4 regions of the Bacillus sp. Bwzl_19 genome follow, and region 1 is predicted to be linked to each of the others. Evidence: riboswitches for the same ligand, from Rfam matches in the RefSeq annotation. Region 1 holds a riboswitch; each other region holds the start of a gene.
What was found. Region 1 has a riboswitch for S-adenosylmethionine ahead of mtnW (2,3-diketo-5-methylthiopentyl-1-phosphate enolase). Riboswitches for the same ligand answer to the same signal wherever they lie in the genome.
Positions count from the first base shown of each region.

Region 1 (3,570 bases):
GAAATCTCTGATGTACTCAAACAGCTGCCGGAACAATTTTTCGCATCATTGGTGCAAAAAGTGAATCAAAAGCTGAAAGAAGGCAAAGACGTCATCAATTTGGGACAGGGGAACCCCGATCAACCGACGCCTCAGCATATCGTTGAGGAAATGAAGCGCGCCGTCGAAAGGCCGGAAAATCATAAATACTCATCCTTCCGGGGCGCTTACAGCTTCAAAAAAGCAGCCGCTGAATTTTATGAAAGGGAGTACGGGGTTACGCTTGATCCGGAAACGGAAGTGGCCGTGCTGTTCGGAGGCAAGGCGGGACTTGTAGAGCTTCCGCAATGTCTTTTGAACCCGGGAGATACAATTCTTGTGCCTGATCCCGGATATCCTGATTACTGGTCGGGTGTCGCCCTTGCGAAAGCGAAAATGGAAATGATGCCGCTGACGGAAGATAGAGGGTTTCTCCCTGATTACAGCGCAATTCCTGAAAAGGTGCAGAATGAGGCGAAGCTGCTGTATCTCAATTATCCGAATAATCCGACCGGTGCTGTGGCGACAGAGGCGTTTTTTGAGGAAACGGTCAGCTTTGCAAAACAAAACGGCATTTGTGTCGTACATGATTTCGCATACGGAGCAGTCGGCTACGACGGGCATAAACCGCTGAGCTTTTTGCAGACGGAAGGTGCAAAAGAGACAGGAATTGAAATCTATACCTTGTCAAAAACTTATAACATGGCGGGCTGGCGTGTCGGATTTGCCGCCGGAAACGCGTCTGTTATCGAAGCGATCAACCTTTATCAGGATCATATGTTTGTCAGCCTGTTTCCCGCCGCGCAGCAGGCGGCGGCAGCAGCTCTTTTAGCTGATCAGGCGTGCGTCGCAGCGCAAAATGACAGATATGAGTCGAGACGAAATGCATGGATTGCAGCATGCCGCGATATCGGCTGGGATGTCACGGCTCCCGCGGGCTCTTTTTTTGCATGGCTCCCGGTGCCGGACGGTTATACATCACAGTCGTTTTCAGATCTGCTGCTGGAAAAAGCAAATGTCGCGGTCGCAGCCGGAAACGGGTTCGGAAAATGGGGGGAGGGCTATATCAGAGTCGGTCTTCTGACAAGTGAAGAAAGACTTAAAGAGGCTGCGGAACGGATCGGGAAACTCAATCTTTTCACCCGAAAAAGCATTGACATATCAAAATAACAATGCGATAATTCAAAATACTTTATAAAATCATTATTCTTATCAAGAGCAGGCAGAGGGACGAGCCCGATGAAGCCCGGCAACCGACTGTTAAAGCACGGTGCTAATTCTTGCAGCAGGAGCTGAGAGATAAGATTCGGACATAACACGAAGCCTCTTTCTGCTCATACGGAAGAGGTTTTTTTATGTTTTTCGAAAGAAAGAGAGGCGTTCACGCATGAGCGAAGTATTGGCAACATATCTTCTGACGGACACAACAGATAGTGAAAAGCGGGCGGAACAGATTGCAGCGGGGCTGACGGTAGGTTCCTGGACAGATCTGCCCCTTGTGAAGCAGGAACAGCTCAGAAAGCATAAAGGCCGGGTCGTAAAAGTTGAGGAGAAAGAAGGAACCCCGGAAAACGAAAAACAGGCCGTCATCACCATCGCCTATCCTGAGGCGAACTTCTCAAGAGACATACCCGCCGTCCTGACGACTGTATTCGGAAAGCTGTCACTGGACGGAAAAATAAAATTGACTGATCTTGAGTTTTCCGAAGGGTTTAAACGCTCTCTTCCCGGGCCGAAGTTCGGCATATACGGCATCCGCAAACTGCTGGGCGAATTTGAAAGACCGCTTTTGATGAGCATATTTAAAGGGGTGATCGGACGGGATCTCCGTGACATTAAAGAACAGCTCAGACAGCAGGCGCTCGGCGGCGTGGATCTTATTAAAGACGACGAAATTTTCTTTGAAAATGAGCTGGCTCCGTTTGAAACCCGCATTATTGAAGGAAAACAAGTCCTGAAGGAAACCCGGGAGGAGACGGGGCATAAAACGCTGTATGCCGTGAACCTGACGGGGAGAACTGCTGAATTGCGGGATAAAGCGAGACGCGCGGCGGAGCTCGGGGCGGACGCCCTCTTGCTGAATGTGTTCGCCTACGGTTTGGATGTGATGCAAAGCCTTGCGGAAGACGGTGAAATCCCGCTTCCGATTATGGCGCATCCGGCAGTCAGCGGCGCATTCACATCATCTCCCGTTTACGGTTTATCGCATGCGCTTTTGCTCGGCAAGCTGAACCGCTATTGCGGCGCTGATTTCAGTTTATTTCCGTCACCTTACGGATCTGTTGCACTGCCGAAGGAGTCGGCGCTTGCGATTCACGATGAATGTGTAAAAGACGATGTCTTTCATCCCTCGTTTGCCGTCCCGTCAGCAGGCATTCATCCCGGCATGGTGCCGTTTTTGATGCGTGATTTCGGCATTGATCACATCATAAATGCGGGCGGAGGCGTTCACGGCCATCCGAACGGAGCAGAGGGCGGCGGCAAAGCGTTCCGCGCTATCATTGATGCGGTGCTTGAAGCCCAGCCGATTGAAGAAAAAGCCGCGTCGTGCAAAGATCTTCAGCTCGCATTAGACAAATGGGGAAGGGTGGAAGCCGTATGACCCGCACACCGCTGATTATTTGTGATTTCGACGGAACGGTTACCATGAACGACAACATTGTCAGTATGATGAAAGAATTCGCGCCTCCTGAGTGGCTTGAATTAAAAGACGGTGTTCTGTCTAAAAGCCTATCAATTCAGGAAGGAGTCGGCCGGATGTTCGGGCTGCTGCCGAGTAGCTTAAAAGAAGAGCTGACTGATTTTATCCTGAAGGATGCGAAATTAAGGGACGGCTTTTTGGATTTTGTCTCGTTTGTCCGGTCAAACGATCTCCCGTTTTATATCGTAAGCGGGGGAATGGACTTTTTTGTGCATCCGCTTTTGGAAGGCATCGTAGAAAAGGAGCGGATTTTCTGTAATCATGCATCCTTTGACAATGAATATATTCATATCAATTGGCCGCACGCCTGTGACGGCGGCTGCACGAATCAATGCGGCTGCTGCAAACCGTCAGTGATCCGAAAGCTGTCCGATCAGCAGAATTTTCTCATTATGATCGGTGATTCGGTCACGGACCTCGAGGCTGCAAAATTATCCGATATGTGCTTTGCAAGGGATTATCTTTTGACTGAATGCGAAGAACTCGGTCTTCGGCATCTGCCTTTTCAAGATTTTCATGAGGTGAAAACAGGCATCGAAAACATCGGGGAGGTGCAGGCATGGCTGCAAAAGAAGAACGCTGGCGCGAACTTGCCGAGGTAAAGCGCGAGCTGGCTGAAAGAGACTGGTTTCCGGCAACGAGCGGAAATCTTTCCATTAAAGTATCCGACGGGCCGCTGACTTTTCTCGTTACGGCAAGCGGCAAAGACAAACGAAAAGAAACAGACGAAGATTTTCTCTTAGTCGATGAGAACGGGAGGCCCGCTGAGACCGGCCATTCCTTAAAACCCTCGGCAGAAACGCTTCTCCATACTTACTTATACAAAAAGACAGACGCGGGCTGCTGTCTGC
Region 1 is NZ_CM142729.1:1,409,291-1,412,860, forward strand. Features, by position in the region: gene ACW5MY_RS07495 (pyridoxal phosphate-dependent aminotransferase) at 1-1,188, shown strand, start outside; SAM riboswitch class I at 1,225-1,324, shown strand; gene mtnW (2,3-diketo-5-methylthiopentyl-1-phosphate enolase) at 1,406-2,620, shown strand; gene mtnX (2-hydroxy-3-keto-5-methylthiopentenyl-1-phosphate phosphatase) at 2,617-3,321, shown strand; gene ACW5MY_RS07510 (methylthioribulose 1-phosphate dehydratase) at 3,279-3,570, shown strand, end outside.

Region 2 (3,570 bases), 1.6 Mb from region 1:
GTTCATTCGTTACAGATAATGAGAGGTATAGATAAATAGGTTAAACCTTCCAATTTGGTGAGGTTTATTTGTCTATGCCTTTTTCATTTCATCAGAATAACGAATGAATGAGGTGTTTTTTTTGACGTCTATGAAAAGAAAACGCGCGGAATTACTGAATGCATGCCAGTCCGTATTCAGGTGTCCGCTATGCCGCACGGCCATGGCGGTTTCGCAATATCAAAGCCTGATATGCGGACATGGGCATACATTTGATATATCAAAACAAGGCTATGTGAATTTCCTCAATAAATCGGTCAAAACCCGCTATGACAGGCAGCTGTTCGAAGCGAGACACGAGCTTTTTGAGAGGCGGGAGTTTTTTTCGCCGGTTCAAAAAGAGATCGCCGTCATCATCAGCCGTATTCAATCTCCGCGAAAACAGGCGGCGGTATTGGATGCGGGATGCGGAGAGGGCTCCCATTTAGACGCTGTATGCAGATTGCTGCAGCCCGCTTTTTCCGTGACGGGAATCGGCATTGATATCTCGAAAGAAGGTGTGCTGCAAGCTGCAAAAGCCTTCGGGGATCATAATATTTTTGCCGTCGCTGATGTGGCGGATACGCCGTTTGCCGACAGCAGTTTTGATGTGATTCTGTCTGTTTTGTCACCTTGGAATTACAAGGAATGCAGCAGGCTTTTAAGAAAGGGCGGCACAGTCATTAAAGCGGTGCCGCGGCGCGATTACTTGAAAGAAGTAAGGGAATTCTTCTTCGGAGACAGTCCTGAACGGAATGATACCGCTGAGTCTGCGGCCGTCCGTTTCCAAACCGGCTTTCAAGCCTTTGAGCGCAAGCGGCTGTGTTACACGAAGACCTTATCGCAGCCTGATCTTGAGCTGCTTGTGAAAATGACGCCCTTAACATGGAAATGTTCTGATGAAAGCATTCAGCGCTTTATCAGCCGGAAAGCGGCTGATATTACGATAGATATCGATATTTTAATCGGAACCGATCCGCTGTAAAACGAAAAAGACACGCTGTAAGCGTGTCTTTTTTTTATTTCCAGACTTCATCGGCAATGTCGACGACATGGCGCAGTTTCGCCCATTGCTGTTCTTCTGTGATCAGATTTCCTTCCTCAGTCGAAGCGAACCCGCATTGCGGGCTGAGGCAAAGCTGATCCAGGCTGACATATTGAGAAGCTTCTTCAATCCGGCGTTTAACCGCATCCTTGTCTTCGAGTTCGCCGTGTTTCGACGTAATCAAACCGAGCACAAGCTGAAGATCAGAGCGTTTGACATAACGAAGCGGTTCAAAGCCGCCGGAGCGGGAATCATCATATTCCAAGAACAATCCGTCAAGGTCAAGTCCGTCAAAAATCGTTTCCGCCGCCGCATCATATCCGCCTTCAGCCGTCCATGTGGACTGGAAGTTGCCGCGGCAGATATGCATCGTAACCTTCAGATCGGCAGGACGATCTTTGATGGCGTCATTAATGGAAGCGGCGAACAGCCTGCGCAGCTCATCCGGCGTCGTGCCGAAAGCTTCAATCTGACGAAGCCCCGCCTCCGATAAGAAAACGGCCCATGCGGTATCATCGAGCTGAAGATAGCGGCACCCGGCGTCATAGAAAGCCTGAATCGCTTTTTTATACGCCTGTGATACATCATGCTGAAATTGTTGGTAATCGTTCTGATACGCCGCTTTTTCCAATTTTCCGCGGAAAAACAGCATATTCGGGCTTGGGATGGTCATTTTTGGCACAGCATCGCCGGCAATGCTGTGCAGGAATTTATAATCTTCAAGTATCGGATGCTGAGAAAATTCAATATCTCCCGTTACTTTAATGCCGCGCGCTTTCGTCTGTACGTTGTGGAACTGAATGCCGCTCTCAGGCGTAAACGCTTCGACGCCGTCTAAGTTTTCGAGAAAATCGAAATGCCACCAGGCACGGCGGAATTCGCCGTCTGTCACGACATTGAGGCCGGTTTCTTTTTGCTTTTCCACACTGCGGATGATTTCTTTGTTTTCGATTTCGCGCAGCTGTTCTGCCGAAATCTCATCAGCCGCTCTTTGCAGACGGGCTTGCTTCACAGCCGCCGGCCGCAGCAGGCTTCCGACCTGATCCGCGCGAAACGGCGGGTTTTTTCTTAGAAGAGTGTGCAATGGTTGCTCTGTGTTTTGCTGTGACATGAACGATTCCTTCTTTCCTGATGAAATATAAAAAAGCTCTTCCCTCGGATAGGGAAGAGCTTGCGTCCGCAAATCTCAACCTTATCTTCAGGATTTAGCACCATTCTGCTGAACAGCGGTTGCCGGGTATCATAGGGCCAGTCCCTCCACCTCTCTTGATAAGGAAATATGCTATTTTTCAGAATAAACTGTAATACTATTAATCTTAGTATGTTTTCTAGAATTGTCAATATATTTCGATAAATATTTTTATTTGTCACCCTCAAATAGAACCATATCAATCACAATTGCGATTGCGAGACAAAGAACGATATCCTCTTCATTTTCAATCTGCAGATGATAGGAATCGCCCCAGCTCATCCATGTTTTACTGACGGTCATCCGGCTTGATTTTCCGTCTGTCACTTGAAAATTCCGTCCCCACACGTCGCCGGTAATATCCCAGCCGAGGCCGGAAATTTCAAATTTCGGTTTGAAAAACGTTACTTTCTTGATGACTTGGCATACAGGTTTGCCGCTTACGGAAATCTCGTAACGGGGAACGAGCGACATCAGTTTCTGACTGACGCTGGCGAGTGTGCGTCCGTCCAAATCAGTCAGCTTCAGTTCATCGCCGAACGAAAACAACTTTCCCTCCGCATTGAAGACTTCTTTTCCGCTTTCAAGAAACACTTGAAACCGATTCTTAAATGTAAACACCCGCTCTTTGATATAAAAATGATTCATAAAAAAACTCCTTTTTTATGTTGTACGTAAAAAGGAGGCGGATGGTTTCATATAGGCAGGTGCATAAAAAAAGGCTGCCGATTTTGCGGCAGCTGTCGTTTTTTATGATAGCGGCATCCGGCGTTTTTGACGGATCGCATTTAAATCAATGATGTTATTCGTGTCGGCAGCTGTCACCAGCGGGCTTGTCTTTGGCGTTTTCCGGCGGTTGTCCTTACTGAAAGAGAAAACCAGGTATCCTGTCAAAGCAGCAAAAATAAGTAGCATCATTTTACATACCTCCCAAAAAAAGTTTTGGTATTATTATTGTACGAAAAAACAAACGAAAAGTATTCAAACAATTGTCACTTTTTTAAAAAATAACGACATTTTCCGTAAAAACGACTATAAGTTGCAAGGGATTTCACTCATGTTGTGGTTCTATAGATTGTATCGGCTGCTGAATGATTAACGTTTATATCACTTTTTTACTATTTTTTAACAGAGTCGAATTAACTAATTCAGTGTTTTCGTTTGCCTTGTGTTATTCAGTACCCTAAAAAATCCTATGATATGCAAAATAACTGCTTCTAACAGATGATTATAGATTGACAGCGCTTTCTTTATTTTTTGTAAGAAAACGATAAGTTATCTTAAAAAAATCGTTTGAACATTTTCCGCAGCTTTTTAA
Region 2 is NZ_CM142729.1:3,504,252-3,507,821, reverse strand. Features, by position in the region: gene ACW5MY_RS18590 (methyltransferase domain-containing protein) at 122-1,003, shown strand; gene ACW5MY_RS18585 (5-methyltetrahydropteroyltriglutamate--homocysteine S-methyltransferase) at 1,038-2,174, opposite strand; SAM riboswitch class I at 2,253-2,339, opposite strand; gene ACW5MY_RS18580 (LURP-one-related/scramblase family protein) at 2,424-2,900, opposite strand; gene ACW5MY_RS18575 (hypothetical protein) at 3,003-3,170, opposite strand.
Region 2: it holds a riboswitch for S-adenosylmethionine, as region 1 does, so the genes downstream of both, ACW5MY_RS18585 (5-methyltetrahydropteroyltriglutamate--homocysteine S-methyltransferase) here and mtnW (2,3-diketo-5-methylthiopentyl-1-phosphate enolase) in region 1, are expected to answer to the same signal.

Region 3 (3,570 bases), 240 kb from region 1:
GAGCTGAAAGCAAAACCTCTCGTTCCGCCTTCAAGACCCGCAATTGTTTCTTCAAGCGCTGTTCTTGTCGGTGTGCCGGAACGGCTGTAATCATATGTCCCGAACTCCTCAAATGATGACTGATGGAATGTGGAAGCATGCTGGATCGGCACGCTGACGGCTCCGGTGGCTGCGTCTGTTTTAAATGGATTGTGCACAAGCTTGGTTTCCAGCGTCCAATTGTGATTACTCATGCGACACGGCCCCCTCTCTTACTTGCTGTAATGCCTGCTTTACATCCCGCTTCAAATCTTCTGCATATTCAATTCCCACTGAAAATCTCAGCAGACGGTTGCAGACGCCGTTTGCGATGCGGATATCTTCCGGAATGTCCATGTGCGTCTGTGTCGCGGGGTATGTAATAAAGCTTTCCACCCCTCCGAGACTTTCTGCAAAACAGATCGTTTTCAGCGCCTTTAAAAACGGATTGACCCATTCCTCTTTTTGCAGCCGGAAAGACAGCATTCCGCCTTTTCCGGGATATAACACATCGGCGATTTCCTCTTCTTTTTCTAAAAATTCCGCAAGTTCACGGGCGTTTTCTTCATGACGGCGCATCCTGAGTCCGAGTGTTTTCATCCCTCTCATTAAAAGCCACGAATCGAACGGCGGGAGAACGGCGCCGATCGCATTTTGGTGATTAAACATGACGTCGCCGAGCTCTTCATCCTTTACGACAGCCAGACCGGCAAGGAGATCATTGTGCCCGGCTAAATATTTTGTGGCGCTGTGAATGACGATGTCGGCTCCCAGTTCAAGCGGACGCTGGAGCACCGGGGTGTAAAACGTATTATCCACAATCAAAAGCAGGCCGGCTTCTTTCGTAATCCGAGCGATTTTTTCTATGTCCGCCTCCTGCATTAACGGATTTGTCGGCGTTTCAACAAATACAGCTTTCGTGTTTTCCGTTATTTTGGAGCGTAAACAGTCTTCATCACTGAAATCATCATAAATAAAGCTTAACCCGTATTTTCTCCACTCATTTTCAAACAAACGGTAAGTGCCTCCGTATAAATCGGAGGATACAATCAATTCATCCCCGCTTTTAAATAAAGCCATAATGGTTTGAATGGCTGCCATTCCCGAGCTGAAAGCAAAGCCTCTCGCACCGTTCTCCAACACGGCGATGGCGTCTTCAACGAGCTGGCGAGTCGGGTTTTTCGTGCGCACGTAATCAAAGCCTGTAGATTCTCCTATTCCTCTATGGCGGTAAGCGGTGGACAGATAAATCGGCGGACTGACCGTTCCCGTTGCTTCTTCGCTTCTATTTCCGATTTGGGCTAATTTTGTTTCAACATGCTGCATCATCAGCAGGCACCATCCTTTTTCAAAAATAAAAAAGCTCCCTCTTCATAAGAAGAAGGAGCTTTTCTCTTCCTCTTATCTTCCAAGCATGTGAATCGCTTGCTGGATTTAGCACCTTGGCACTTTGCCTTCCTGCGGCAAAGCAAACCGGTTGCTGAGGTTTCAAAGGGCCAGTCCCTCCACCTCTCGTGATAAGAATATTGTTTTGTATTTTCTGATTGTTCTATATTAACTCACTATAAAATGAATTTCAACAACTTTTTGATTTTCTGAACTCTCTCAAGAAGTGCATCTGAAGAAAGAAATTTCTAATAATTCATGGTACAATAGGGAAAAACCATTAAGACAAGAAGCGGCCTGGAGGAATGCGAAGTGGCACCGAAAAACGGAATCATTCATGAGAAAAAACTTTTCTCCCGTGAGCTTGAAGAAGAAATGACCGTTCTGGTCTACCTGCCAAACACCTACTCCCCCCTGTATAAATATCATACGGTCATCGCCCAGGACGGCCATGATTACTTCAGATTAGGGAAAATCGGGCGGCAGGCGGAAGAGCTCATGTCAAAGGGGGAAATTGACCGCTGCATCATTATCGGCGTCCCCTATAAAAATGTGCGGGAGCGAAGAGACACATACCATCCCGAAGGCTCTAAGTTCGCCTCATATAAACGGTTTATCGCAAATGAGCTCGTTCCTTTTATCGACAAAGAATACCCGACTTATCAAGTCGGATACGGCCGCACGATGATCGGGGATTCCCTCGGCGGAACCGTTTCGCTCATGACGGCGATTGACTATCCGAACATGTTCGGAAACGTCATCATGCAGTCTCCGTATGTTGACGGGCACGTCCTGGATGCCGTCCGGGAGTCGGAGGATCTCAAACAGATTTCCGTTTATCATCAAATCGGAGAAAAAGAAACCGACGTTCACACAACGGACGGCCAGGTTCTTGATTTCACCGCGCCGAACGAAGAGCTCAAACAGCTGCTGGAAAGCAAACAGTCTGAATACACGTATGAAACCTTCGACGGGGATCATAAGTGGACTTACTGGCAGCCGCTCATAACGCCGGCGCTGAAAAAAATGCTGTAACCATTCATTTAAGGAGGGAACTTTCATGAAATACGGTATTGTTTTATTTCCATCAAAAAAATTACAGGATCTCGCAAATTCGTACCGGAAACGCTACGACCCGAGCTACGCGCTCATACCGCCGCACCTGACGGTAAGAGATCCGTTTGAAGCGACAGAACAGGAAATCGAGCAGGTCGTATCACAGCTGAGACAGACGGCGAAAGAGTCGCACCCGCTCGTTCTGAAAATCACAAAATACAGCTCGTTTTCTCCTGTAAATAATGTGATATACATGAAAGCGGAGCCGACGGAGGAATTAAAAACGCTGAGTGAGAAATGCTACTCAGGAGCATTATCCGGAGAGCCGGAATACAGCTTCGTTCCGCATGTCACAGTCGGCCAGAAGCTGTCGTCAGATGAACATTCCGACGTACTCGGGCAGCTGAAAATGCTGGACATTTCCCACGAAGAAGTCATCGACCGTTTTCACTTGCTCTACCAGCTGGATAACGGCTCATGGACTGTGTACGAAACATTTTTATTAGGCAAGGGAGAATAACTGTTTGGAAGCCATCATTGCAAAAACGGAAAAACAGCTGAACGACGCTTTTTTCGTCAGAAAAGAGGTCTTTGTTAAAGAGCAGCACGTTCCGGAAGAAGAAGAAATTGATCAATTCGAAGACACGTCAGAGCATATTGTCGTATATGACGGCGGCCAGCCGGTCGGAGCCGGCAGATGGCGCTTGAAAGACGGTCATGGAAAATTAGAGCGCATCTGCGTGATGAAAAGCCATCGCTCTCTCGGTGTAGGCGCCATCATTATGCGGGCGCTTGAAAAAGCGGCGGAAGCCAAGGGCGCCGACAGCTTTATCTTACATGCGCAGACACAGGCGGTTCCGTTTTACGAAAAACAAGGATACCGAGTCACGTCTGGCGAAGAATTTCTAGATGCGGGCATTCCCCATCTGGAAATGGTAAAGAAACAAAAACTATAAAATCAAAAACACTCCTGTTGATATGACAGGAGTGTTTTTTTATGAAAATTATACTTTTTCAAGAATTTTATTGAATTTTATGGAATTTAATTGTATGTTTAGTATGCGAAGTATTACAATTCATACAAAAAATACAATTCATATGGGATGTTTA
Region 3 is NZ_CM142729.1:1,173,542-1,177,111, reverse strand. Features, by position in the region: gene metC (cystathionine beta-lyase) at 1-233, opposite strand, end outside; gene ACW5MY_RS06185 (methionine biosynthesis PLP-dependent protein) at 226-1,347, opposite strand; SAM riboswitch class I at 1,417-1,542, opposite strand; gene ACW5MY_RS06180 (esterase family protein) at 1,717-2,439, shown strand; gene ACW5MY_RS06175 (YjcG family protein) at 2,465-2,980, shown strand; gene ACW5MY_RS06170 (GNAT family N-acetyltransferase) at 2,985-3,416, shown strand.
Region 3: it holds a riboswitch for S-adenosylmethionine, as region 1 does, so the genes downstream of both, ACW5MY_RS06185 (methionine biosynthesis PLP-dependent protein) here and mtnW (2,3-diketo-5-methylthiopentyl-1-phosphate enolase) in region 1, are expected to answer to the same signal.

Region 4 (3,570 bases), 420 kb from region 1:
CCGTCTTCTATGTCTAGGCGGGCAGCATCTTCTGTATGAATAAAAAGCTTTGGCGCCTTTTCCAGTTTTACGTGTTTTTCATTATTCGAAAACGTTGAATTTAAGAAATTATGATTCGGTCCCGGAACAAATAGAAACGGAAAATCGTCATCGCTCTTCAGAGGACTGTGCGTCGGCAACGCCGGATAACCTTCCTGTTTCATCTTTTCAGAATATAATTCAATTTTTCCGCTTGGTGTCTTGAGCTTGCCCGGGAAAAGCGGTTTTTTCCGTTTGGCTCTCATAAAGGAATGGCGTGAGAGCGAATCGTAATCAATATCCTCGATATACGGGTTGTCGGGACAGTCCAGCGCCTGTCTGATTAATTCTTCATCAGAATCCTGAAGCTCCCGCTCGGTAAAGCCCATCGCCCCGGCAAGCAAACGGAACACTTCTGTATTCGATTTGCTGTCTCCATACGGTTCGATCACCGGTTTTTGCAGCTGAATAAAATGATGCCAGTAAGACGTGTAAAAATCCGTACTTTCAAAAGCAGATGCAGCAGGGAGCACAATATCCGCATATTTGGCGGTTTCCGTTAAAAATAAATCATGAACGATTGTAAATAAATCCTCCCGCAGCAGGCCTTTTCTGACTTTATTCGCTTCCGGGGCAACCACTGCGGGATTGGTGCCGTAAATAAACAGGGAGCGCACGGGCGGATTTGTTTCTAAAAGAACGCTTCCGAGCCTGTTCATATTAAATGATCTTGGCTTTCTGCCGTATAGCAGATCAGGACGCTGGAGCGCCTGTCTGTTATAGTTTAATACCGCACTGTTATGTTTGATTGCGCCTCCCCCGGTGTTGAGCCATTGTCCTGTTACAGCCGGAAGACAGGCAACGGTGCGGACGATCATTCCGCCGTTGTCATGATGCTGAATGCCGTTTCCGATCCTGATAAGGGAAGGGGAGGCTTCACCGTACATTCTCGCAAGACGTCTGATATTGTCGGCTTTAACGCCTGTAATAACAGAAACCGTTTCCGGATCATACTGTTTGATATGCGCTTTTAATTCTTCGCTGCCTTCGGTGTATTCTGTGAGAAATGCTTCATCGTGAAGGTTCTCATCGAATAAGACATGCATGATACCGAGAGCGAGTGCGGCATCTGTGCCGGGACGAATGGGAATAAACCAATCGGCAAGCCGGCCGGTTTGATTCTTATGTACATCGATAACGACAATTTTAGCTCCTTTTTTCCGGGCTTTTTGAGCAATCATGACTTGGTGCATATTTGTGCTGACAGCATTGATTCCCCAAAAAATAAAGAGCTTTGCATGGATGGTCTCCTCAGGATCAGTACCCGCGCCTTCTCCCATTGTATAGTTATAGCCTTCAGATCCGGCTTTGCTGCAGATCGTACGTTCAAGATGACTCGCCCCGAGACGATGGAAAAAACGGCGGTCCATTCCCTCTGCAGCCAGTTTTCCCATATTGCCGTAAAAGCTGTACGGAAGAATGCTTTCTGCTCCTTCTTCGGCAATCAGCTCTTTCCAGCGCGCACTGATCGTATTGATCGCTTCCTCCCAAGAAATAGGCGCAAACTTTGCTTCGCCTTTTTCACCAATCCGCTTTAACGGAGCGGTTAACCGCTTCTCATCATAAATGCGCTCAGCCATGTGTCTGACTTTGTTGCATATGTTTCCTGATGTGACAGGGTGATCTGGGTCTCCCTGAATTTTAACGATTTTTCCGTCTTTTTTTGTCACAAGCAAACCGCATTGATCGGGACAGTCCAGTGAGCATACCGACTTAAAGACCCCGTTTGGCTGTTCTGCTGCAGAATTCATAGCCCATTTCTCCTCTTTTTTTATATTGTAAGCATTATAACATTTCAAAATCGAACGTCAATTCTGAAAAAAGTGTTGACATCCAGGAAAGACTTTTCTATGATGGGTTTATTCTTTTAAACAGCCTGACAATTTCATCATTTTATTTTCTATCAAGAGAGGTGGAGGGACTGGCCCTATGAAACCTCGGCAACATTTATTGTGCCAATTCCAGCAAGCGTACGCTTGAAAGATAGGAAAGAATGATCTATACATATTTGTACGCTTCAAGCGGATAAAGACGGTATATGAATCTCTTTCCTTCTTCGGGGAAAGAGATTTTTTTGTGAAAAAATTTATGTGAAAAGGATGTTTTGCACCATGACGGTTGTAATTACCGCACCATATCACGACGAGGGGCTGAAGGAGCTGACAGAGCTGTTCGGCCGGACTGTGCACAGGCCGTGGAAGAAGCACGGCCGGGCTTATCGGGAAGACGAATTAATCCGGATGATCCAAGAGACAAATGCGGCGGGGCTTATTACTGAACTTGATGAGGTATCTGAGCGTGTCATTGACATATTGCCGGATTCCGCTTTTATCGGCGTCTGCAGAGGGATGCCGTCTAATGTGGATATTGAGGCGGCGACTAAAAGAAAGATTCCTGTTTTCTTTACACCGGCCCGAAATGCCCAGGCCGTTGCTGAACTGTTTATCGGAAATGTGATTTCATTTTTGCGTCATACGTATTCTTCCCATCAGTGGCTGAAGGATGGGAAATGGAATGGTGATTATTTGCAGGCTTACGTCAAATTCAGAGGAAATGAGCTGACGGGAAAAACAGTCGGTCTTATCGGTTTCGGAGCTGTTGGACAGAGAATCGCCCGGCTATTGGCCGCCTTTGACTGTAAGGTGCTGTACTATGACCCATTTGTCAATCATGAAAACCGGGAGTATGAAAAAACGACGATGGAACGGGTATTTTCTGAAAGTGATATTGTTTCCGTTCACTTGCCGCGCACAGAAGAAACCATCGGCCTTATCGGCGCCAAGCACTTTCAATTGATGAAACAAGAAGCTGTTTTTGTCAATACGTCAAGAGCGGCGGTAACAGACAGAGAAGAGCTGTTGCGGGTGCTGAAAGAACGGCGGATTAAAGGAGCGATCCTTGATGTATTTTATCACGAACCGCCTGAATCTTCTGATTATGAAATCATTTCTTTGCCGAATGTGTTAGCGACTCCCCATTTAGCGGGGGCACCATTTGAAGTGGAGGATCATCATGTGAGGATTTTAAATGAAGCGCTTTTCAAATGGAAAAAAGATCAAACCTGCTCAATACGTGAACTTTATAACAAAAGAGAACTTGAAACAAAGGGATAGGAAAAGGAGGAAGCTGTAATGGCTGGACAAAAAGGCTACCTTGTATTTGACATCGGGACGGGGAATGCGCGAGTCGCGGTTGTGACTGCCGGCGGCGAAGTGACCGCACTTGAAAGGGAAGACATTGAATATGTGACAGATCCGCTTTATCCAGACGGCCGCTATTTCTCGCCGGAAAGAATATGGACGAAAATCAGCGCGATGGCAAGGACGGTTATTGCCAAAAGTCCTCATATTACATTAATCGGAATTACCTCAACAAGCCAGAGGCAGGGAGTTGTTCTGATCAATAAAGATAAAAAAGCATTTCTCGGTCTGCCCAATATTGATAACAGAGGGCGCGAATGGGAAAGCGGAATTGAGTTAAAAGATGAAGTGC
Region 4 is NZ_CM142729.1:1,827,845-1,831,414, reverse strand. Features, by position in the region: gene ACW5MY_RS09515 (molybdopterin oxidoreductase family protein) at 1-1,829, opposite strand, end outside; SAM riboswitch class I at 1,976-2,068, shown strand; gene ACW5MY_RS09510 (2-hydroxyacid dehydrogenase) at 2,190-3,191, shown strand; gene ACW5MY_RS09505 (FGGY-family carbohydrate kinase) at 3,210-3,570, shown strand, end outside.
Region 4: it holds a riboswitch for S-adenosylmethionine, as region 1 does, so the genes downstream of both, ACW5MY_RS09510 (2-hydroxyacid dehydrogenase) here and mtnW (2,3-diketo-5-methylthiopentyl-1-phosphate enolase) in region 1, are expected to answer to the same signal.